3 regions of the Streptomyces sp. NPDC050509 genome follow, and region 3 is predicted to be linked to each of the others. Evidence: riboswitches for the same ligand, from Rfam matches in the RefSeq annotation. Region 3 holds a riboswitch; each other region holds the start of a gene.
The links. Region 3 has a riboswitch for cyclic di-AMP ahead of ACIBJC_RS27200 (M23 family metallopeptidase). Riboswitches for the same ligand answer to the same signal wherever they lie in the genome.
Positions count from the first base shown of each region.

Region 1: it holds a riboswitch for cyclic di-AMP, as region 3 does, so the genes downstream of both, ACIBJC_RS03095 (peptidoglycan DD-metalloendopeptidase family protein) here and ACIBJC_RS27200 (M23 family metallopeptidase) in region 3, are expected to answer to the same signal.
Region 2: it holds a riboswitch for cyclic di-AMP, as region 3 does, so the genes downstream of both, ACIBJC_RS14565 (transglycosylase family protein) here and ACIBJC_RS27200 (M23 family metallopeptidase) in region 3, are expected to answer to the same signal.

Region 1 is NZ_JBITHL010000001.1:803,020-810,262, forward strand. It holds gene ACIBJC_RS03070 (STM4014 family protein) at 1-497, shown strand, start outside; gene ACIBJC_RS03075 (STM4013/SEN3800 family hydrolase) at 590-1,402, shown strand; partial or broken gene ACIBJC_RS03080 (STM4012 family radical SAM protein) at 1,399-2,767, shown strand; gene ACIBJC_RS03085 (STM4011 family radical SAM protein) at 2,831-3,676, shown strand; gene ACIBJC_RS03090 (SGNH/GDSL hydrolase family protein) at 3,754-4,590, opposite strand; gene ACIBJC_RS03095 (peptidoglycan DD-metalloendopeptidase family protein) at 4,804-5,811, opposite strand; cyclic di-AMP (ydaO/yuaA leader) riboswitch at 5,816-5,982, opposite strand; gene ACIBJC_RS03100 (tyrosine-protein phosphatase) at 6,443-7,243, shown strand, end outside.
Region 2 is NZ_JBITHL010000004.1:481,550-488,792, forward strand. It holds gene ACIBJC_RS14550 (nucleoside triphosphate pyrophosphohydrolase) at 1-1,043, shown strand, start outside; gene ACIBJC_RS14555 (cytochrome P450) at 1,164-2,444, shown strand; gene ACIBJC_RS14560 (transglycosylase family protein) at 2,652-3,440, shown strand; cyclic di-AMP (ydaO/yuaA leader) riboswitch at 4,020-4,192, shown strand; gene ACIBJC_RS14565 (transglycosylase family protein) at 4,201-4,962, shown strand; gene eno (phosphopyruvate hydratase) at 5,165-6,457, shown strand; gene ACIBJC_RS14575 (septum formation initiator family protein) at 6,588-7,061, shown strand; gene ACIBJC_RS14580 (DUF501 domain-containing protein) at 7,139-7,243, shown strand, end outside.
Region 3 is NZ_JBITHL010000009.1:471,643-478,885, forward strand. It holds gene ACIBJC_RS27195 (PP2C family protein-serine/threonine phosphatase) at 331-1,410, shown strand; cyclic di-AMP (ydaO/yuaA leader) riboswitch at 1,746-1,900, shown strand; gene ACIBJC_RS27200 (M23 family metallopeptidase) at 1,912-2,961, shown strand; gene ACIBJC_RS27205 (aldo/keto reductase) at 3,057-4,001, shown strand; gene ACIBJC_RS27210 (PrsW family intramembrane metalloprotease) at 4,060-5,403, opposite strand; gene trmB (tRNA (guanosine(46)-N7)-methyltransferase TrmB) at 5,465-6,193, opposite strand; gene lhgO (L-2-hydroxyglutarate oxidase) at 6,332-7,243, opposite strand, start outside.

The sequences.
Region 1 (7,243 bases), on a different contig from region 3:
TGGCGGCGATCATCGACACCCTCGCGCCCGACGGGCTGCACATCGAGCAGTGGGTGCCCAAGGGGACACAGGACGGCCGCGCGGCCGACCTGCGCGTGGTGGTCGTCGCGGGCCGCGCCACGCACGCGGTCGTCCGTACCAGCGCCTCGCCCATGACCAACCTCCATCTCGGCGGGGCCCGGGGCGATCTCGACGCGGTCCGGTCCACGATCGACGCGGCGGGCGGCAGCTTCTCAGCCGTTCTCACGATGTGCGAGGCGGCGGCGGCCCGCTTCCCCGCGACCCACTGCGTGGGGGTCGATCTGCTGCCCGCCCCGAACTGGCGGCAGTACGCGATCGCCGAGGTGAACGCCTTCGGCGACCTGCTGCCCGGCCTCACCGGGCTGCCGGAGCGCGAAGCCGCGGGCCTGGACACCTACGCGGCGCAGCTCGCGGCCCTGCCCCGGCGGGCGGACCGTACCGCGGCGCGTCCACGGCCGTGCGGAGGTCCCGCATGACGTCGCCCCGCCCCGGGGCACCCGCGCCCGCCCCTTCGCCCGGCACGAACCCCGACGTGAACCCCTACACGAACCCCGGCACGAACCCCGACATGAACGAGGTCGTCGGGCGCGACGACCTGCTGCTCGTCACCCTCGACACGCTGCGCTTCGACGTGGCGCGCGAGCTGGCCGCGGCGGGCCGTATCCCGAACCTCGCCCGCCATCTGCCGGCCGGCCGCTGGGAGGAGCGGCACGCCCCCGGCAGCTTCACCTACGCCTCGCACCAGGCGATCTTCGCCGGTTTCCTGCCGACACCCGCGGCCCAGGGCCCGCACCCCCGGCTGTTCGCCGCGCGCTTCGGCGGCAGCGAGTCGACGGCCCCCAGGACATTCGTCCACGACACACCGGACCTGGTCGCGGGCCTCGCGGCGGCGGGTTACCGCACGGTCTGTATCGGCGGGGTCGGTTTCTTCAACCGGCAGGGCGCGCTCGGCTCCGTCCTGCCCGGGATGTTCCAGGAGAGCCACTGGGAGCCGGAGTTCGGCGTGGCGTCCCCGGTCTCCTTCGAGGCGCAGATCGCCCGCGCCGAGCAGGTCGTCGCCGGACTCGACCGGGAGCGGCGGCTGTTCCTCTTCGTCAATGTGTCCGCGCTGCACCAGCCCAACTGGTTCCACCGGCCCGGCGCCACAGAGGAGGCGGGCGACACCCGCGCCACCCACGCCGCCGCGCTCGAATACGTCGACCGGCACATCGGCCGGCTCTTCGCCGCCGCGAGCAGCCGCCGCCGGTGCTTCGCGATCGTCTGCTCCGACCACGGCACCGCCTACGGCGACGACGGCTGGAGCGGCCACCGGCTGGGCCACCCGTCCGTCTGGACGGTGCCGTACGCCCACTTCTTCCTTGAGCACGGGACCGCCTCATGAAAACATCGCCGTCGCCCACGCCCCCGGGCACCACCTCACGTCCGTACGAGAGCTACGTCTACGCCTATCCGCACAAGACGGCGTACCGCCCGCTCGACGACCGTCCAGCGCTGGCCGCCGAGTGGGCCGGTGAGAGCAAGGACGCGCTCTCCCTCTATCTGCACATCCCGTTCTGCGAGGTCCGCTGCGGGTTCTGCAATCTCTTCACCCGGATCGGCGCGCCCGGGGAGCTGACGACGCGCTACCTGGACGCGCTGGACCGGCAGGCGACAGCGGTACGTGACGCGCTGGACGCGACCGGGGGCGCGGAGGGGCCCGTGCGGTTCGCCGCCGCGGCCTTCGGCGGCGGCACGCCCACCTATCTGGAGGCGGGCGAGCTGGAGCGGCTCTGCGACATCGCCGAGAAGCGGATGGGCGCCGACCTGCGCGCCGTCCCGCTCTCCGTCGAGACCTCCCCCGCCACCGCGACCGCGGACCGGCTGGCGGTCCTCGCCGACCGGGGCGCCACCCGGCTGAGCATCGGCGTCCAGAGCTTCGTGGACGCGGAGGCGCGGGCCGCCGTACGCCCGCAGCGCCGCGACGAGGTCGAGGCCGCCCTCGGCCGGATCAGGGACGCCCGGATCCCCGTCCTCAACATCGATCTCATCTACGGCATCGACGGCCAGACCGCGGCGACCTGGCGCCACTCGCTGGACGCCGCGCTCGCCTGGCGGCCCGAGGAGCTGTATCTCTACCCGCTGTACGTACGGCCGCTCACCGGCCTCGGCAGGCTCGGCGCGGGCCAGTGACGCCGAGTGGGACCGGCAGCGGCTGGCTCTCTACCGGCAGGGCCGCGACCATCTCCTCGCCGAGGGGTACGAGCAGGTGTCCATGCGGATGTTCCGCCGCCGGGACGCGCCGCCGCAGGGCGCCGACGACCACGCGTGCCAGACCGACGGCATGATCGGCCTGGGCTGCGGGGCCCGCTCGTACACCTCGCGCCTGCACTACTCCTTCGACTACGCCGTCGACATGCGCGCGATACGGGCCATCATCGACGCCTACACGGCGACGGAGGACTTCTCCCGCGCCGAGGTGGGCCGTCGCGTCGACGGGCACGAGGCGCGCCGCCGCCATCTGCTCCAGTCGCTGCTCCAGGCCCGGGGCATGGCGGTGGCGGAGTACCGCGCGCGTTTCGGCGCCGATCCGGGCGAGGACTTCGGGGCGGAGCTGGACCGGTTCGCGGACCTCGGCTGGCTGGACAGGGGTGCGGGCCCCGGGCTGCTGCGGCTCTCCCCCGAAGGGCTCGCGCACTCCGACGCGCTGGGGCCCGCGCTGTTCTCACCCTCCGTACGGGCCGCGATGGCCGCGTACGAATCGAAGTAGACCGCCCGGGCGCGGACGGGCCCGGGCCCCCGCCGAAGTGGACCACGATCTGAAGGGAGCCCCATGGATCTGACGATCCTCTACCGCGGGCCGCTCGCCTCCTGCGACTACGACTGCCCCTACTGTCCCTTCGCCAAGCGGCGGGACAGCAGCGAGCAGCTACGCGTCGACCGGGCGGCCCTGGAGCGGTTCACCGCGTGGGCCGCCGCCGCGACGGACGACCGGCTCTCCGTGCTGTTCACGCCCTGGGGCGAGGGGATGGTCCGCTCCTGGTACCGGCGGGCGCTCACCGAGCTGTCGCTGCTGCCGCACATCCGCCGGGTGGCCGTCCAGACGAATCTCAGCTTCCGTACGGACCGGCTGGCGGACGCCGACCCCGCGAAGCTCGCCCTGTGGTGCACGTACCACCCGGGGCAGACGCCGTACGACCGCTTCCTGACGAAGGCCCACGAGCTGGCGGAGCGCGGTATCCGGTTCAGCGTGGGGGTCGTCGGCCTCGACGCGCATCTGGAGCACGCGCGCCGGCTGCGCGCGGAGCTGCCCCCACACGTCTACCTGTGGATCAACGCGGCCGAGGGGCACTCCTACACGGACGAGGAGGCCGCGCGGTGGACGGAGCTGGACCCGCTGTTCCCGTACAGCCGCCATCCGCACCGTTCGGCCGGGCTGCCGTGCCGGACGGGCGAGTCGGTGATCTCGGTGGACGGCGAGGGCACGGTACGGCGCTGCCACTTCGTCCGCGCCGAGCTGGGCAATCTCTACGACGGCTCGTACCGTCGCGCGCTCGCGCCGCGGGCCTGTCCGCTGGCGGTGTGCGACTGCCATATCGGCTATGTCCATCTGGAGACGCTGCCCCTGTACGACGTCTTCGCGGGCGGGGTGCTGGAGCGGATCCCGGCGGGGGCGTGAGGTCACGCGAGGCGTGAGTCACGCGGGGCATGAGGTCCCGCGTCGCCGCCCCCGCCGCCCGGGACCCGGAGGCCGCGTCAGTGTTTCAGGGGCAGGAGGTCCGGCCTCTTCGCCTCGATATGGTCGCCGGAGGAGGCGCCGCGCAGCCTGCGCCCGATCCAGGGCACCAGGTACTCGCGCGCCCAGTGGATGTCGTCGCGCCGGACTTCGAGCGTGCCGCGCGGGGGCAGCGGCGGCCACGGCTGGTCCGGGTCGGCGGGTACGTCGACGCCCAGCACCTGCCCGGCGCGCAGCGCGACGCGGGTGTGCCCCTCGGCCGACAGATGCAGCCGGTCACCGTCCCAGGCCCGCCGGTCCTGGACGGTCCTGAAGGACCAGAGGTCGAGGACGGGGCAGCCGTAGCGGTCGGCGATGGCCCGCGTGTGTTCGTTGAACGTGGCGATCTTGCCGCGCAGATGGCGCAGTACGGGCACGCGGCGGGTGTCGAAGCCGGTGGTCAGCATGACCGTGCCGACGGCGCCGGTGAGGTCGGCGACGGCCCGCTCGAAGCGCTCGGCGACATCGTCGGGGTCGGTGCCGGGGCGGATGATGTCGTTGCCGCCCGCGCAGAAGGTCACCAGGTCCGGGGCGAGTTCCCTGGCCCGGGGGATCTGCTCGGCGACAATCTGGTCGAGGAGCCGGCCGCGTACGGCCAGGTTCGCGTAGCGGAAGTCGCCGTGGACGGGGTCGGCCGTCGCACCGGAGACCGGAAGCTGGTCGGCGAGCAGGACCGCGAGCCGGTCCGCCCAGCCGACGAACAGCCCGTCGGGTCCTGGATCTCCCACGCCCTCCGTGAAGCTGTCACCGATCGCCGCGTACGACCCGAATATGTTGTCTTTTCTTGCTCTCGTTCTTGCTCTCGAATCGTCTGCCACAGCAGGGTATTTTCCACCCGGCCATGTGACCTACGCGACCGTAGGCAGGGGTTGACGTGGGGTGAGAAACACCATCGGTCAATTTTCTTTCAAGTGGGAATAGCGAAAAGCCGCGCGGCCCGGCACATTCGGTGCCGGGCCGCGCGGTGGAGACGAAAAGCGTCACGGTGTCGCCGGACGGATCAGCCCGACCGGACTGATCAGGCGGGCGGATCAGATGGAGACGCCGTTCTGCCGGAGGAAGGCCAGCGGGTCGACGTCCGAGCCGTAGTCCGGTCCCGTCCGGATCTCGAAGTGCAGGTGCGGTCCCGTCACATTGCCGGTGGCCCCGGAGAGACCGATCTGCTGGCCCGAGCCGACGCTCTGGCCGGCCGAGACGGAGAGGGAGGAGAGGTGGGCGTACTGGGAGTACATGCCGTCCTCGTGCCGGATGACGACCTGGTTGCCGTACGAGCCGCCGGCGCCGGCGGACACGACGGTGCCCGCGCCGACCGCCTTCACGGTGGTGCCGGTGGAGGCCACGAAGTCCACACCGGTGTGGTAACCGCTGGACCAGCTTCCGCCCGCGGCGCGGTACGACGTACCGACGCCGACGCCGTCGACCGGCAGGGTGAAGCCGGAAGCGCTGCTCCGCGCCGCGGAGTTGGCGGCGGGGGCCGCGCTCTTGGCCGCCGAGGAGGACGTGCCGGACGAGGAGGACTTCGACGACTTCGAGGACTTCGAAGCCCCGGAGGACTTCGACTCGGAGGACCCGGAGGACTTCGACGACTTCGAGGGGGCGGGCGCCTCGGAGCGCGCGGAAGCGCCCTTGCCACCGAGGGTGAGCTTCAGGCCGGGGTGGATCAGCGCGGGATCGCCGCCGACGGCCTGGCGGTTGTCCTCGTACAGCCGCTGCCAGCCGCCCTGGACGTTCTGCTCGTCGGCGATCTTGGAGAGGTAGTCACCGGCGACCACCGCGTACGTCCGCACCTTCGTGGCGGCCGACCGCGTCACCTGCGTCGCGGCATCCGCTCGCGGCGCGGCGGCGGGCAGGTTCTGGGCGGTGTGCGCGGTGGCGGGTGCGGCCTGGGGGGCCGCGGCGGGTGCGGCCTGCTGCGCCGCGTGTGCGCCGGTGGCGCCGATGAGCGGCAGCGCGATGGCGGCGCCGCCTGTTCCGGCGGCGATGAATCCGCGGGAGAACGGGTTGGTCCTCGGGCGGCGGTGCTTACCCTTCGCGGGCATGGCGATGTCCTCTCCGGCGCCTACGAGGTGAGCTGTCGGGTTCGGACTGGAGCTGCCCGGCCGCGCGTGGTGCGCGACTTCACCCCGAGCCGTCCCTGATGCCGGAGCACCGGAACGGCGTACTACCTGGGTCCCCCGCTCCTGCCACGCGTGAATGGGTGGATGGTGTCCCCGAGGCGGCGGCAGGATTCGGCGTTCCGCTCGGATTGAGGGTGAACGTAGGCGAGTGGGACGGCCGGAACAAGCCACCCTTTTCCATCGGCGACATACACGTCCCGTTGCCGGAAGATCGCCCGTCACCCTGTGTGGAGACCGCTCCCCAATTCCCTTTCGAGGTGGCCTTTCCCTTTCGCGCCGTCACCACGGAACGTCACGGATATGATCCTGCTCACCAGCCGCCACCCATCTCCCCCGCGACCGGGGCAGGTTGTGCGGAATCAGTCAATCCGGACAGAGGACTGTTTGGGCGTTTTATCCCCGCGTGCGCTGTCCGCATGCACGCGCTCATCGGCCACTCATCGGCCGCTCCGCAGCCGCTCCTCGGCACTGACGAGCGCGCGAACGGATGTCGTAGGGTCGGGAATCGACTCCGCCGGCGAGCAACGCCGACGGCAGACACGGAGGAGCAGGCGTGACGCAGCAGTCGCCGCAGGTCCCGTCCACCGAGCCGGAGCTGTCCGGGGTGCGCAACTTCCGTGATGTCGGCGGCCTGCCGGCCGTGGACGGACGGCGGGTGCGGTACGGCGCGCTCTACCGCAGCGGGCATCTCGCCCACGCGAGCGTCGAGGACGCCGCCTTTCTCACCGGCCTCGGTCTGCACACGATCTTCGACTTCCGCAACTCCGCCGATCTGCGGCTGGACGGCGCGGACGTGGCGCTGACGGGCGTACGCCATGTGAACATCCCGCTCTCCGACCCGGCCGACGGCGCCGAGTTCTGGCGGATGGTCCGGTACGGCGACATCGACCAGCTCCGCTCGCTCCTCGGGGACGGCAGGGCCGCGGCCCGGATGACCGGCTCGTACGCCGCGATCGTCACGGAGCGCACCGCGGAGCACGGCCGCCTGCTGCACGCGCTCGCCGAGGACAGCCTCCCCGCGCTGCTGCACTGCGCGGCGGGCAAGGACCGCGCCGGTATCTCGGTCGCCGTGGCGCTGCTCGCGGTCGGCGTCGAGCCGGAGGCGATCGAGGCGGACTACCTCAAGTCGAACGACCCGCACCGCCGCTACCTCTTCCGCCGCGCCGACCGCACGCCCGCCGCGGTGTCGGGTGAGGCGTCGGCGCTGCTCAGCCCGCTCTTCGACGCCCGCGCCGACTACCTGCGCGCCGCCTTCGACGCCATCGGGAAGACCTGGGGCTCCACCGACCGCTATCTCTCCGACGGCCTCGGCCTCACGCCCGGGACCCGCGAGCGGCTGCGCGCGCGCCTCCTG
Region 2 (7,243 bases), on a different contig from region 3:
CAGACGAAGCTTCCGCAGCCCCCGGCCGTATCGTCCTGCTGACCGCCAGCCACCGGGTCGCGCCCGGCCTGCTGTCCTGGCCCGCCTGGCGGACGCTGCACGCCGCCGACCGCGTGGTGTGCGCCGACGCCGGTCATCCGCAGTTGCCGTATCTGCGCGAGGCCGGCGTCACCGTCGAGCACACCGCGCCCGGCGCGCAGGACCTGGTCGACGCGTGCGCCGGCGGCCGTACCGTCGTGGTGATCCCCGCCGCCGACGGGGACGGGACGGACGCGAGGCTGACGGACGGCCTCGCGCGGCTGGCTGGATCGGGCCGGGTCCGGATGCCGGACCTGGAGCTGCTGCCCGGATCGTACGACCTGCCGGGCGCCCGGCTCCTCGATCTCGTCCAGGTCATGGACCGGATCAGGAACGAGTGCCCCTGGTCGTCCGGCCAGACGCACGAGGGGCTCGCGAAGTACGCCATCGAGGAGGCGTACGAACTGGTCGAGGCGATCGAGGACGGCGACGCCGACGAACTGCGCGAGGAGCTGGGGGACGTCCTCCTCCAGGTCGTCTTCCACGCCCGGATCGCCCAGGAGGGCCCGGTAGGGGAAGAGGAGGAAGAGGGGGACGACGGGGAGGGGGACGGGAAGAGCGGGGCGTTCTCCATCGACGACGTCGCGGGCACCATCGTCGAGAAGTTGATCCACCGCCACCCCCATGTCTTCGGTGACGAGAGCGCCGACACCCCCGAGGAGGTCAAGGCGCACTGGCTCCGGATGAAAGCGGTCGAGAAGCGGCGCGCATCGGTCACCGACGGCGTACCACTCGGTCAGCCGGGGCTCGCCCTCACCGCGAAGCTCGCGAGCCGCGCCCGTACCGCCGGTCTGGAGGTCGCGCTCCCGGAGGGCGAGTCCATCGGATACGAGCTGCTGGCCCTGGCCGTACGGGCGGACGAGGCGGGCGTCGACCCGGAGACGGCGCTGCGCGCGGCGGCGCGTGTATATAGGGACAGGATTCTGGCCGCCGAGCGTGCGCCCGAGGGCACACCGGGCGCGTAAGGCGCGTAAGGCGCGTAAGGCAGACGGGGCGCGTGGGGCCGCCCCTCGGGCGCCGGGCGCGCTCTGCCCGTACGCGCCCCTCCGGCCGTGACCGTACGGTGCAGCGGTTACGGTCGGGGCGTGCCCGATGCGTCCGAGAATTCCGCTGCCAGCGCCGCTCCCACCCTCTTCACCTGGGAGTTCGCCACCGATCCTTACCCCGCGTACGCCTGGCTGCGCGAGCACGCGCCGGTGCACCGCACCGAGCTGCCCAGCGGGGTCGAGGCATGGCTCGTGACCCGGTACGGGGACGCCCGGCAGGCGCTCGCCGACGCGCGGCTCTCCAAGAACCCCGCGCACCACGCCGAGCCGGCGCACGCCCGGGGGAAGACGGGCATCCCGGGGGAGCGCAAGGCGGAGCTGATGACGCACCTCCTGAACATCGACCCGCCCGACCACACCCGGTTGCGGCGGCTGGTGTCCAAGGCGTTCACGCCCCGCCGCGTCGCCGAGTTCGCCCCGCGCGTACAGGAGCTGACCGACCGTCTGATCGACGGCTTCGCCGAGCGGGGCAGCGCGGACCTGATCCACGATTTCGCCTTCCCCCTGCCCATCTACGCGATCTGTGATCTGCTCGGGGTGCCGCCCGAGGACCAGGACGACTTCCGGGACTGGGCGGGCATGATGCTGCGACATTCAAAGCCGGGCCATACGGGCGGTCCGCGCGGCGGGGTCGCCCGCTCGGTGAAGAAGATGCGCGGCTATCTGGCCGAACTCATCCACCGTAAAAGAGAGAATCCGGGCGACGATCTGATCTCCGGTCTGATCCGGGCGAGCGATCACGGTGAGCATTTGACCGAGAATGAGGCCGCGGCGATGGCCTTTATCATTCTGTTCGCCGGTTTTGAGACCACGGTGAATCTCATCGGAAATGGCATGTACACGCTAATGCGAAATCCGGCCGAGCGTGAACGATTGCAAAGTTCGCTCGCGGCCGGTGAAACCGGGCTGCTGGAGACCGGGGTCGAGGAACTGCTCCGCCATGACGGACCCGTGGAGATGGCGACCTGGCGGTACGCCGTCGAGCCGCTGACCCTGGGCGGGCAGCGGATCGCGGCGGGCGACCCCGTGCTGGTCGTGCTGGCCGCCGCCGACCGCGACCCGGAGCGCTTCCCGGACCCCGACGTGCTCGACCTCGGGCGGCGTGACAATCAGCACCTCGGATACGGGCACGGCATCCACTACTGCCTGGGCGCGCCGCTCGCCCGCGTGGAGGGGCAGACCGCGCTCGCCACCCTGCTGACCCGCCTTCCCGACGTGCGGCTTGCGGAAGATCCTTCCGATTTGCGCTGGCGCGGCGGGCTCATCATGAGGGGGTTGCGCACACTTCCGGTGCAGTTCACGCCATTGTCCGGCCGGTAATTGCCTGACGGTTCGTCAATACTGTGACTTTCACGTGATCTCCGCTGCATCGACTTGTGACAAGCATTCGAGTACCGCTACGTTCACGACGACTCGGCAGCACCATGCCGGAGTTGAATTGACAGTCACACGGAAGGCAACCGCATGTCCCGGAACGGCCGACACCGTCGACCTCGTCAGGCCCCTGCTCTTCTCGTCGCCGCCGGGGTGGCCGGATCCGCGATCGCGATCCCGTTGCTCGGCGCCGGCGCCGCCAGCGCGGCGGACGGCTCCACCTGGGACCACGTGGCCGAGTGCGAGAGCGGCGGCACCTGGAGTGCCGACCTCGGCAACGGGTACTACGGCGGGCTCCAGATGTCCCAGGAGATCTGGGACGAGTTCGGGGGCGCGGACTACGCCGCGCGCCCCGACCTGGCCAGCCGCTCGCAGCAGATAGCCGTGGCCGAGAAGGTGTTCGAGGCCCAGGGGGCGCAGGCGTGGTCCAGTTGCGCCGGTGTCTCCGGGCTGACCAAGGCGGTCGGCGGCGCTGTCTCCGACGTCGTGGAAGGGGTGACGGGCGGGGGCGAGAGCGCCGACACGTCCGGAACCCCGTCGACCGACGCGTCCGGGAGTACGTCGCCGTCGGCTGACGGTACGACCGGCAAGGGCGCGGACAAGGGTACGGCGACGGAGCGGGACGGGGACGAGTACCCGGACGCCACCAGCCCGAGCCCCGGAGCCACCGGTTCCGCGACCGGCGAGGACGACGCCGACGACAAGGGCGGCACGTCCAAGGGCAAGCACCGCGGCCAGGCGGCCGACGAGAGCGCCACGCCGGGCGATGCGACGGAGGAGCGCGGGGCGGACAGCCGTGCGTCCCGCGGGGCCGCAGGGACGCGTGACGCCGGCAAGCTCACGGAGGGCGTGGAGCGCGAGGTCGAGCGGGTTGTCGACGCGGTCGGCGGCCACCTCTCCCTGTCGACCGGCGGACAGAAGGTCGTCGGCGGCTGGGTCTGAGGCGCCCGCGCCGGGGGCCGGGGGGCCGGGGGGCCGGGACCGACTGTTCCGGACCGGAACCGACGGCTCCGACCGGAACCGACGGCTCCGACCGGAACCGACGGCTCCGCCGACCGGAATCAAGGATTCCGGGACGGGATCGGCCGGTTCCGGGATCGGCGCGTACGGATCCGGCGGCCGGACGCGTACGGATCCCGCGGCCCGGAACGGACGGATCCGGAGCGGGCGCGGGCGAGTGCCGTTGAACGGCGCCCCGTTGACGCCTCCTCGGCCGCGTCCGTCCTGGCCGGCGCCTCCGATCTCCGGCCGGAACGCGGTGAGTTAGCGACCGTATGTCCCCTTCTGTGCAAGTGAGACAAGGGTCTCTTCACCGCAACTCGGGCTCTGTGTCTCGGCGGTTGGGCGAATTCGGTTCCCACCTGCGGAAACGTATTGTCCGTCGGAGGAGGTAAGGGCGTTTTTTCCGGGATGTTCCTCTTTGAACAACCGGCAGGCCTGTGATTACGGTCTGAACCGCTCGCACCGCGGGCCTCGTCGACCGTCACGCCGAATCCTGCCGTCGGTCGGGGGGAGTAATCGTCGCTTCAAGCGCCGAAGGCAGGAGCGGGGGACCCATAGGTTCGCGCCGGGCCCGGCCGTCGAGAGACGGGCGGTGACCGGCTTGGGGTGAAGCCGCGTGTGAGAGCACGCGGCCGGGCAACTCATTGGCCCGAACCCGACAGCTCACCTCGTAGGCGTCGGTGAGGAGATGTGTTCCATGCTGCTGCGTTCCAGCAAGGCCAAGCACCGTCGCCCGTCCAAGGCCGTCCGCTACGCGACGCTCGCCGGGATCACCGGTGCCGCCGTCGCGGCCCCCCTGCTCGGTGCCACCGCCGCCTCCGCCGCCACCGCCTCCGAGTGGGACCAGGTCGCCCAGTGCGAGTCCGGCGGCAACTGGTCGATCAACACCGGCAACGGCTTCTACGGCGGTCTGCAGTTCACGCCCTCCACCTGGGCCGCGTACGGCGGTACCTCCTACGCCCAGCGCGCCGACCAGGCCTCCAAGTCGCAGCAGATAGCCGTCGCCGAGAAGGTCCTCGCGGGCCAGGGCAAGGGCGCCTGGCCGAACTGCGGCGTGAACCTCTCCGGCGCCTCGTACGGCGGCGGCTCGACCGGCTCGGGCTCCGGTTCCGACTCCGGTTCCTCCAGCTCCAGCAACTCGGGCAGCTCCAGCAATTCCGGTAGCTCCAGCAATTCTGGTAGCTCCAGCAACTCCGGTACGCAGAAGTCCGCCCCGAGCCAGCAGGCGCAGCCGCAGCAGTCGAGCCGTGACGAGGCGCAGCCGGCCTCGCGCGGCCAGAGCCGTCCCGCCACGATCAAGAAGGGTGACGGCGAGTACAAGGTCAAGTCCGGCGACACCCTCTCCAAGATCGCCACCGCCCACAAGGTCAAGGGCGGCTGGGAGAAGATCTTCGACCTGAACAAGGACATCGTCCCCGACGCGGACGTCATCTACCCGGGTCAGCAGCTCCACCTGAGCTGATCCGTCCTCCCCGGCCCGGCGCGTCACCCCCGTACGCGCCGGGCCGGGGCCTTTTCGGGCACGGAACCGGGCCTCATGTCGCCCGGGAGGGTCCACGGCGGCGCCTTAGGGGCGGGCACCGGCTGGCCGATGACCCGGAGCCGGTTAGGCTCATGTCGCAAGGCCAAGAGACCCTGCACCCACGCGTCACATCCAGAAGGAGATGCTCGTGCCGTCCATCGACGTCGTCGTAGCCCGGGAAATCCTCGACTCCCGAGGTAACCCCACGGTCGAGGTCGAGGTCGGCCTCGACGACGGCAGCACGGGTCGTGCTGCTGTCCCCTCCGGTGCCTCCACCGGTGCGTTCGAGGCCGTCGAACTCCGCGACGGAGACGCCAACCGCTACCTGGGCAAGGGTGTCGAGAAGGCCGTCCTCGCCGTCATCGAGCAGATCGGCCCGGAGCTGGTCGGGTACGACGCCACCGAGCAGCGCCTCATCGACCAGGCGATGATCGACCTGGACGCGACCGAGAACAAGGGTTCGCTGGGCGCCAACGCCATCCTCGGTGTCTCGCTCGCCGTCGCGCACGCCGCCTCCGAGGCGTCCGACCTGCCGCTCTTCCGCTACCTGGGCGGCCCGAACGCGCACCTGCTGCCCGTTCCGATGATGAACATCCTGAACGGTGGCTCGCACGCCGATTCGAATGTCGACATCCAGGAATTCATGATCGCCCCGATCGGCGCGGAGTCCTTCTCCGAGGCGCTGCGCTGGGGCGCCGAGGTCTACCACACGCTCAAGAAGGTCCTGAAGCAGAAGGGCCTCTCCACCGGTCTGGGCGACGAGGGCGGCTTCGCGCCCAACCTGGAGTCCAACCGCGCCGCGCTCGACCTCATCCTCGAAGCGGTCAAGGAGGCCGGTTACGTCCCCGGCCGTGACATCGCGCTCGCGCTCGACGTCGCCGCGTCCGAGTTCTACAAGGACGGCTCGTACGAGTTCGAGGGCAAGTCGCGCTCGGCCGCCGAGATGACCGAGTACTACGAGGAGCTGGTCGCCGCCTACCCGCTCGTCTCCATCGAGGACCCGCTCTTCGAGGACGACTGGGCCGGCTGGAAGATCATCACCGACAAGCTGGGCGCCAAGGTCCAGATCGTCGGCGACGACCTCTTCGTCACCAACCCGGAGCGCCTCGCCCGGGGCATCGAGGAGGGCTCGGCCAACGCCCTGCTCGTCAAGGTCAACCAGATCGGCTCGCTGACCGAGACCCTGGACGCCGTCGAGCTGGCCCAGCGCAACGGCTTCAAGTGCATGATGTCCCACCGCTCCGGTGAGACCGAGGACGTCACGATCGCCGACCTCGCGGTGGCCGTGAACTGCGGTCAGATCAAGACCGGCGCCCCGGCCCGCTCGGACCGCGTCGCCAAGTACAACCAGCTTCTGCGCATCGAGGAGATCCTCGACGACGCGGCGGTGTACGCGGGCCGCAGCGCGTTCCCGCGCTTCCGCTCCGCGAACTAGTTGATCAGAGGGCGGGCGGCGCGTAACGCGTAGCCCGTCGCGGGCGGCGAACCGCCCGTCGTCCGTACGTCCCCGGCCGCGGTCCCGTACCGTGTCCGGGGACGTACGTACGTGACAGGGGAGGCGGGCCATGGCCGGGAACCGCGACCGGTTCTCCACCTCGACCAGACTGCGGCTGCTCGGCGAGCAGACCGCGGCCCGGGTCTACCGCTCGCAGAACCGCAGGCAGGACCGCCGGTCCCGGCTCACGGGACGGGCGGCCTTCCTCGCGCTGGTCGTCTGCACCCTGGTGGTGGCGCTCGCGTACCCGATGCGGGAGTACGTGTCGCAGCGGAACGAGATCGCCGACCAGGAGCGGCTGAGCCAGGAGGCCCAGCGGCAGGTGGAGGAGTTGCGCGACGAGAAGGCGCGGCTCCAGGACGACGCGTACATCGAGCGGCTGGCCCGCGAGCATCTGCACTACCTGCGGCCGGGGGAGACGGGTTTCACCGTCATCGACCCGGCGGAGGCGGAGGAGCGGCGCGCGGAACAGGGCGCGGCGGACCGGCCCTGGTACTCGAACGTCCTGGACGGCGTGGACGAGGCGGACCGCCCCGGCACCTAGCCCCCCGCCCCCGCACGCACGCACCGTATGACACGAATCCGCATGACATGAATCCGGAACGGCAGAACCAGGCAGGCATGAAGACGCCCCCTCCGCAGACCGTACGCACCGAGCCCACCGAGGCGGACGTCGCCGCTTTCAAGGAACAGCTCGGCCGCCCGCCGCGCGGGCTGCGCGCCATC
Region 3 (7,243 bases):
GTTCTCCGTAGCCCAGTCGGCCGACGGCGGGTCGCTGCCCGGCGCGGCAGCGGCCAGCCTGGGTGGAGCGCGGTACCGTCCGCAGCCGTCGGCGGATCGGGCAGGAGACGACTGGTGGGGAAGCTCAGGAGAATCGGAGAACGCCTCGGCGGCAGGACCAGGCAGGACGCCGACGGCGCCGGGTTCTGGGGTGCCGACGGTGCGGGTTTCTGGGCCACCGGTACGAACGGGCGCGACCACCGGCGCGACCCCGCCAGGGATCTCGGCCGGGCGCCGCACGGACCGTACGGGTACGGGCGGCGCCTCGCCGGGCGCCGGGTCGTCCGGTTCCTGCCCGCGCTGGTGATCATCGGCGGGGTGATCCTGGATCTGGTGACCCCGGCGCGGGTGACCTCGTCGCCGCTCTTCGCCGCCGCCCCGCTGGTCGCGGCGCCGTTCTACCCGCTCTTCGGCACCCTGCTGGTGGCCCTGGCCTCGCTCGCCGCCGAGGTGGCGCTGCGCGCCCATACGGGCACGCTGACCACGGTGGTGTCGGTCAGCGAGCTGCTGACGGTGCTGGTCGTCTCCGCCCTCGCGCTCTACATCAACGGGGTCGTCAGACGCAGCGGCGAACGGCTGGCCTCCGCCCGCATCATCGCCGAGACCGCCCAGCGCGCCGTGCTGCCCAGACCGGCGGAGCGGATCGGCGGTCTGCGGATCGCGGCGCGGTACGAGGCGGCGCAGGAGGGCGCGTTCATCGGCGGGGACCTCTTCGCCGTACAGGACACGCCGTACGGGGTGCGGCTGGTGGTCGGCGACGTACGGGGGAAGGGGCTGGAGGCGGTCGAGGCGGTCGCCGTGATCATCGGGTCGTTCCGGGAGGCGGCGGAGCAGGAGAGTTCGCTGGAGGGCGTCGCACAGCGGCTGGAGCGCTCGCTCCTGCGCGAGGGGACGCGGCGGGACGGGCTCGATGTCTTCGAGGGGTTCACCACGGCCGTACTGGCGGAGATCCCGCACGGCGAGGACGTCGTACGGCTCGTCAACCGGGGGCATCCCGAGCCGCTGCTGATGTGCCACGACGGAGCGGTACGGATGCTGGCGTCGCGCGACCCCGCGCTGCCGCTCGGCATGAGCGAGCTGGGCGCGTGGCCGGACCGGGCGGAGCAGTCCGCGTACCCCGACGGCGCGACGCTGCTCTTCTACACGGACGGGCTCACCGAGGCGCGCGACGGCCAGGGGGTCTTCTACGTCCCGCGCGAGCGGCTGGACGGGCGGATCTTCCAGGGGCCCGACGAGATGCTCCAGGCGCTGATCGACGACGTACGGCTGCACACGGGCGGCGGCAGCCAGGACGACATGGCGCTGCTGGCGGTCAGCCGGCCCACGGAGGGGGAGCCGGAGCGGCGCAGGACGATGCCGATCGTTCCGTGACGCGGGTCCGTCGTGACGCGGGTCCGTGAGGCTCTCCGCGTCGGCCTCCGCGACGCGGCTGCGTGAGGGAAGTGTGAGGGCGGACCACGACCGGCGGTCACGAAGCGTGTTCGACACGTACCGCTCCGCACAACAAATGACATACCGTCAAGTATGTGCGGTGGACGGATATGCTCCTGGCGTCGATCAACTCGCCCTGATGCGCGTTCTTGTGTCCCGGTACGTCCGATGCGAAGTCGTTAACGATCACCGGGAACAGCTTGGAATAACGCCCTGGTCTCTATTAACGTTCGATAACGCAGCGCGGTCGTCCCAGCCGTCGTCAGAGATGGCACCGTGCGCGTGCGCCGAATCCCGCGAGGGAACCGGGGAACCACCCATTGGGGTGAATCGGGAGTTACTTGCCGCCGTGCGCGGCAGGGGACACCCGTAGGAGACCTTCCTGCTCCGAACCCGTCAGCTAACCCGGTAGGCGAGAAGGAAGGAAAGGAGCACGCCTCAGTGGCGTCCAACCAGTCTGCCCCCACGGCGACCTTCGAACCCCACTCCTTCGGCAGCGGCGGTGAGAACGAGGCGCCCGGCACCTGGGGGGAGTGGAACCCCACCGAGGAGTCCGTCCGTCCCGTACGCGGCAAGCACCGCGTCGCCAGACAGCGCAACGGACTCGCCCGCAGCTCCACCGTCCTCGGCGTCGGCGTCATCGCCGCTGTCGGCGCGGGCGGCATCGCCACCGCGCAGGACAAGCCCGCGGTCTCCATATCCCTGCCCGATGCCATCGCGGACAACCTTCCGGACGCCAAGTCCCTGCCGGGGATGGCCTATCTCGGCTCGGACGACTCGGACTCCGAGTCCGACGTGCTGGCCAGTGAGCCGCTGACCACCGCCGGGCTGACGATCTCGGACACCGAACAGGGCGCCACCGACGCCGGCGAGGCGCTGCGCGCCCGCATCCTCCAGCAGGCCGAGCGGCAGCAGACCGAGGCCGACGCCACGCAGAAGGCGGCGGTGCAGGACGCGGCGGCCGAGAAGGCCGCGGCCCAGGCCAAGGCGCGCCAGACCGACGCCGAGAAGAAGATCGAGGCGGCCAAGAAGAAGGCCGAGGCGGAGGCCAAGGCCAAGGCCGAGAAGGAACGTCTCGCCAAGCTGGCGGCCAGCTACTCCCTCCCCACCTCCTCGTACACCCTCACCTCCTCCTTCGGTCAGTCCGGCTCCCTCTGGTCCTCCGGCTACCACACCGGCCTGGACTTCGCGGCGCCCACGGGCACCCCGATCAAGGCCGTGCACAGCGGCACCGTCAAGTCGGCCGGCTGGTCGGGCTCGTACGGCTACCGCACGGTCCTGGAGCTGGATGACGGCACGGAGGTCTGGTACGCGCACCAGTCCTCGCTCTCCGTCAGCGCCGGGCAGAAGGTCTCCACCGGTGAGGTCATCGGCCGGGTCGGCGCGACCGGCAACGTGACCGGGCCGCACCTCCACCTGGAGGTCCACACCTCCGGCGGTACGGGCATCGACCCGATGGCCTGGCTGAACGGCAAGGGCATCAACCCCTGAGGCCCTGAGGCCCTGAGGTCAACTCCCAGGCCCTGAGGGCAACGGGAGTGCCCTGAAACGGAATAGGGCGCTCCCTGGGGGAGTTGTAGTGAGGTATGACGACTTTGCGCACACTCGGCTCCTCCGACCTCAAGGTCTTCCCCCTCGCCCTCGGCGGCAACGTCTTCGGCTGGACCGCCGACCGTACGGCCTCCTTCGCCGTCCTCGACGCGTACGCCGCCGCGGGCGGCAACTTCGTGGACACCGCCGACACCTACTCGTCCTGGGTGCCGGGCCATGCCGGCGGTGAGTCCGAGACCGTCCTCGGCGAGTGGCTCGCCGCGCGCGGCAACCGCTCCGACGTGCTCGTCGCGACGAAGGTGGGCGCGCACCCGGAGTTCAAGGGGCTGAAGCCCGCCACGATCAAGGCCGGGGCCGAGGAGTCGCTGCGCCGGCTCGGGACCGATTACATCGACCTGTACTACACGCACTTCGACGACCCGGACGTCCCGGTCGAGGAGATCGTCACCACGCTCGACCAGCTCGTCAAGGAGGGCAAGGTCCGCGCCGTCGCCGCCTCCAACCTCAGCGCGGAACGGCTGGACGCCTCGATCACCTTCGCGGAGCGCGAGGGTCTTGCCCGGTATGTCGCGCTCCAGCCGCACTACAACCTGGTCTCGCGCGACACGTACGAGGGCCCCCTGCGGGACACCGCGGCCCGACACGGCCTCTCCGTCGTGCCGTACTTCGCCCTCGCCTCCGGCTTCCTGACCGGCAAGTACCGACCCGGCACCCAGGTGGAGAGCGCCCGCGCCGAGGGTGCGGGCAAGTACCTGGAGTCCGAGCGCGGTGTGAAGGTGCTCGCCGCGCTGGACCGGATCGCCGAGGCGCACGGCGCCGAGGTCGCCACCGTCGCGCTCGCCTGGCTGGCGGCGCAGCCGACCGTCGTCGCGCCCCTCGCCTCCGCGCGGGCGCCCGAGCAGCTTCCGGCGCTGCTCGCGGTCGCGGAGCTGGAGCTGACGGAGGAGGAGCTGGCGGAGCTGACCGCCGCCTCCGCCTGATACCCGGCACCGCGTGACCGCCGCCTCCGTCTGACGGAGGTCACCTCGGGACGGACGATCAGTACTGGCGGTACGGGTTGTAGCCGTCGTAGTCGATGTACGGCGGCGGCACCCGTACCCGGCCCGTGGCCCGCGCCGCATAGGTCAGCGCGGGCCCCGCTATCTCCTTGCGCTCCCACAGGTGGTGCAGCAGTTCCTGCTCGCGCTCCACGAAGTCCGGGCCGACCGGGTCACGCCCGGCCCGGTGGCGCAGGAACGCCAGGGCCGTCGCGAACGCCTCGTACTCCCCGACCACCCGCGCCGCCGCGCGCCCGTGGCTGCGGCTCGCGAACCCCCGCGCCATGGTGCGTGCCCGCATCGAGGAGAGCGCGAGGGGCGCGGCCGGGGCCAGCCAGCCCGCGGCGGCGTACGCGGGCAGCTCGGCCGCGAGGGTGCGCAGCTCGCGCTGGCGGCTCCAGATCGCCAGCCAGGTCAGCAGCCCGAAGACCGGCACCATGATCGCCCCGTACACGGCGTAGAAGCCGAAGGGCCCGAACAGCGCCGCCGACCCGTTCCACAGGGCGTGCATGCCCATCGCGAGGACCAGCCCGAGCAGCGGGAAGACCACCCGGCGCACCTTCTGGCGCCGGGCCGCCACGGCCGCCAGGCCGAAGCCGATACCCGTCGCCGCCGTGAAGAGCGGGTGGGCGAACGGCGACATCACGACGCGTACGAAGAAGGTCGCCGCCGTGACCGAGTTCAGCCCGGAGTGCCCCTGGCTCTGGTCCTCGCCGAAGGCGTTGCCCAGATAGAGGATGTTCTCCGTGAACGCGAAGCCGGTGGCGCTGAAGCCCGCGATCACCACGCCGTCGACCAGCCCCGTGAAGCTCCTCCGGCGGAAGAGGAAGATCAGCAGGATCGCCGTGGCCTTCGCGCTCTCCTCGACGACCGGCGCTATCACCGTGGCGCCCAGGGACTCCGCGCCGGCCGGGTCCGCGGTGGCGGTGGCTATCCACTCCGTCGCGAAGGAGTTCGCGAGGATCGCGACGAGCGCCGCCGCGAAGGCGCCCCAGGCGAAGGCGAACAGCAGATTCGTCCACGGGCCCGGCTCGACCCGGTCCAGCCAGCGGAAGGCCGCGGCCAGCAGCGGTACGGGCAGCACGGCGAGCCCGAGGCCCACCAGGAAGCCCTGGGGCCCGGTCTGCTCCCGGACGAGCGCGAGGATCACCAGCGCGCAGAGCGCGAGCACCGTGACCAACGCCCCGGCCCTGACCGCCCTGTTGCGCCAGAACGCGCGCGTCGGCCGGTAGCGCCTGCGGGCGGGCTCGGGCACGGCGCTCCACAGGTCGCCGAGCTGCTCCTGCTGCTCGTAGACGGGGATGGCCGGATGCGGGTCGAGGCGCTGCGGGGACGGTTCTGACACCCCATGACCCTAACGAGGGGCACTGACACCCGGCGATCACCCCGGGTGATCTCAGGGTGGCCTAACCGTTGTCGGTACGGCGGAACAGCAGGTCGTGCACCACGTGTCCCTTGTCGAGTCCCTGGCCCTCGAACCGGGTCAGCGGCCGGAATGCGGGCCGTGGCGCGTAGCCGCCGTCCGGCGCCGTGTTGCCGAAGTCCGGATGGGCCGTCAGCTCGGCGAGCATCTGCTCGGCGTACGGCTCCCAGTCGGTCGCGCAGTGCAGTACGGCCCCGGGCTTCAGCCGGGCCGCGGCCAGGTCCAGGAACTCCGGCTGGATCAGCCGGCGCTTGTGGTGCCGCTTCTTGGGCCAGGGGTCCGGGAAGTAGACGCGTACCCCGTCGAGCGACGCGGCGGGCAGCATCTCGCGGAGCAGGATGATCGCGTCGCCGTTGGCCACCCGTACGTTGGTCAGCCCGTTCTCCTCGGCGAGCCGGAGCAGATTGCCCTGGCCCGGGGTGTGCACGTCGACGGCGAGGATGCCGGTGCCGGGGTCGTCGGCGGCCATCCGCGCCGTCGCCTCGCCCATCCCGAAGCCGATCTCCAGGACGACCGGCAGCCCGTCGAAGAGCGCGCCGGGGTCGAGCACCCGCTGACCGTCGATGTCCAGGCCCCAGGCGGGCCAGAGCCGCCGCAGCGCGTCGGCCTGCCCGGTGGTCACCCGGCTGCGGCGCGGCTGGAAGCTGCGGATGCGCCGCTCGAAGTGCGACCCGGCGGGGTCGGCCGCGGGGCCCGTGCCGTCCGGGAACATCCGGCTCGCGGGACGGCTCACCGTGGGGCCCGCGCTGCGGCTCGCTGTGGGGTTCTCGGTCATCTCGGCAATCCGGGCTGGTGGCGGGGGCGGGGTGGGGGTGCGGTACGGCCGGGAGCCGGCCGTGCTGCCCCAATTCTACGGAACCCGGCGGACCGCCCCTGGTCCCCGCTCCTCCGCCAGCACCGCGAGCGCCCTCCGCGCCACCTCACGGCCGATGGGCAGCGACGCGGTCGCCGCCGGTGACGGCGCGTTCAGGACGTGGACCGTGCGGCCCGCCCGCCGGATCAGGAAGTCGTCCGCCAGGGTGCCGTCCCGCAGGACCGCCTGGGCCCGTACGCCCGCCGCCGCCGGGCGCAGGTCGGCGTCCCTGACCGCGGGGAGCAGCCGCCGTACGGCCGTCGCGAAGGCCCGCTTCGAGAGGGAGCGGCGCAGCTCGCCCGCGCCGTACCGCCAGTGGTCGCGCGCCGTGCGCCACGCCCCGGGCCAGGCGAGCGTCGCGGCCAGCTCGGCCGGGCGTACGGCGGTCCAGGTGTACCCCTCGCGGGCCAGCGCCGGGACCGCGTTCGGGCCGACGTGGACGCTGCCGTCGACGGAGCGGGTCAGATGCACCCCGAGGAACGGGAACGCCGGGTCCGGCACCGGATAGACCAGTCCCCGGACCAGCTCCGGCCTGGCCAGCTCGTAGTACTCGCCCCGGAACGGCACGATCCGCATCCCCGGCTCGTCGCCCGCGAGCCGGGCCACCCGGTCGCAGTGCAGCCCCGCGCAGTTGACCAGGGCCCGCGCCCTGACCACCGCCCCGGACGCGGTGCGGACCGCGACGCCCCAGGGGCGCCGGTCGATGGCGGTGACCTCGGATCCGTACCGTACGGACGCGCCCGCGCCCTCCGCGGAGACGGCGAGCTGCCGGGCGACCGCCGCGAAGTCGCAGACGCCCGTCGTGCCGACCTGGATGGCCGCGACGCCGCGCACCTGCGGCTCGTACTCCATGATCTGCGCCGGGCCCAGCTCCCGTACCGGCAGGCCGTTCTCCCGGCCGCGCTGGAC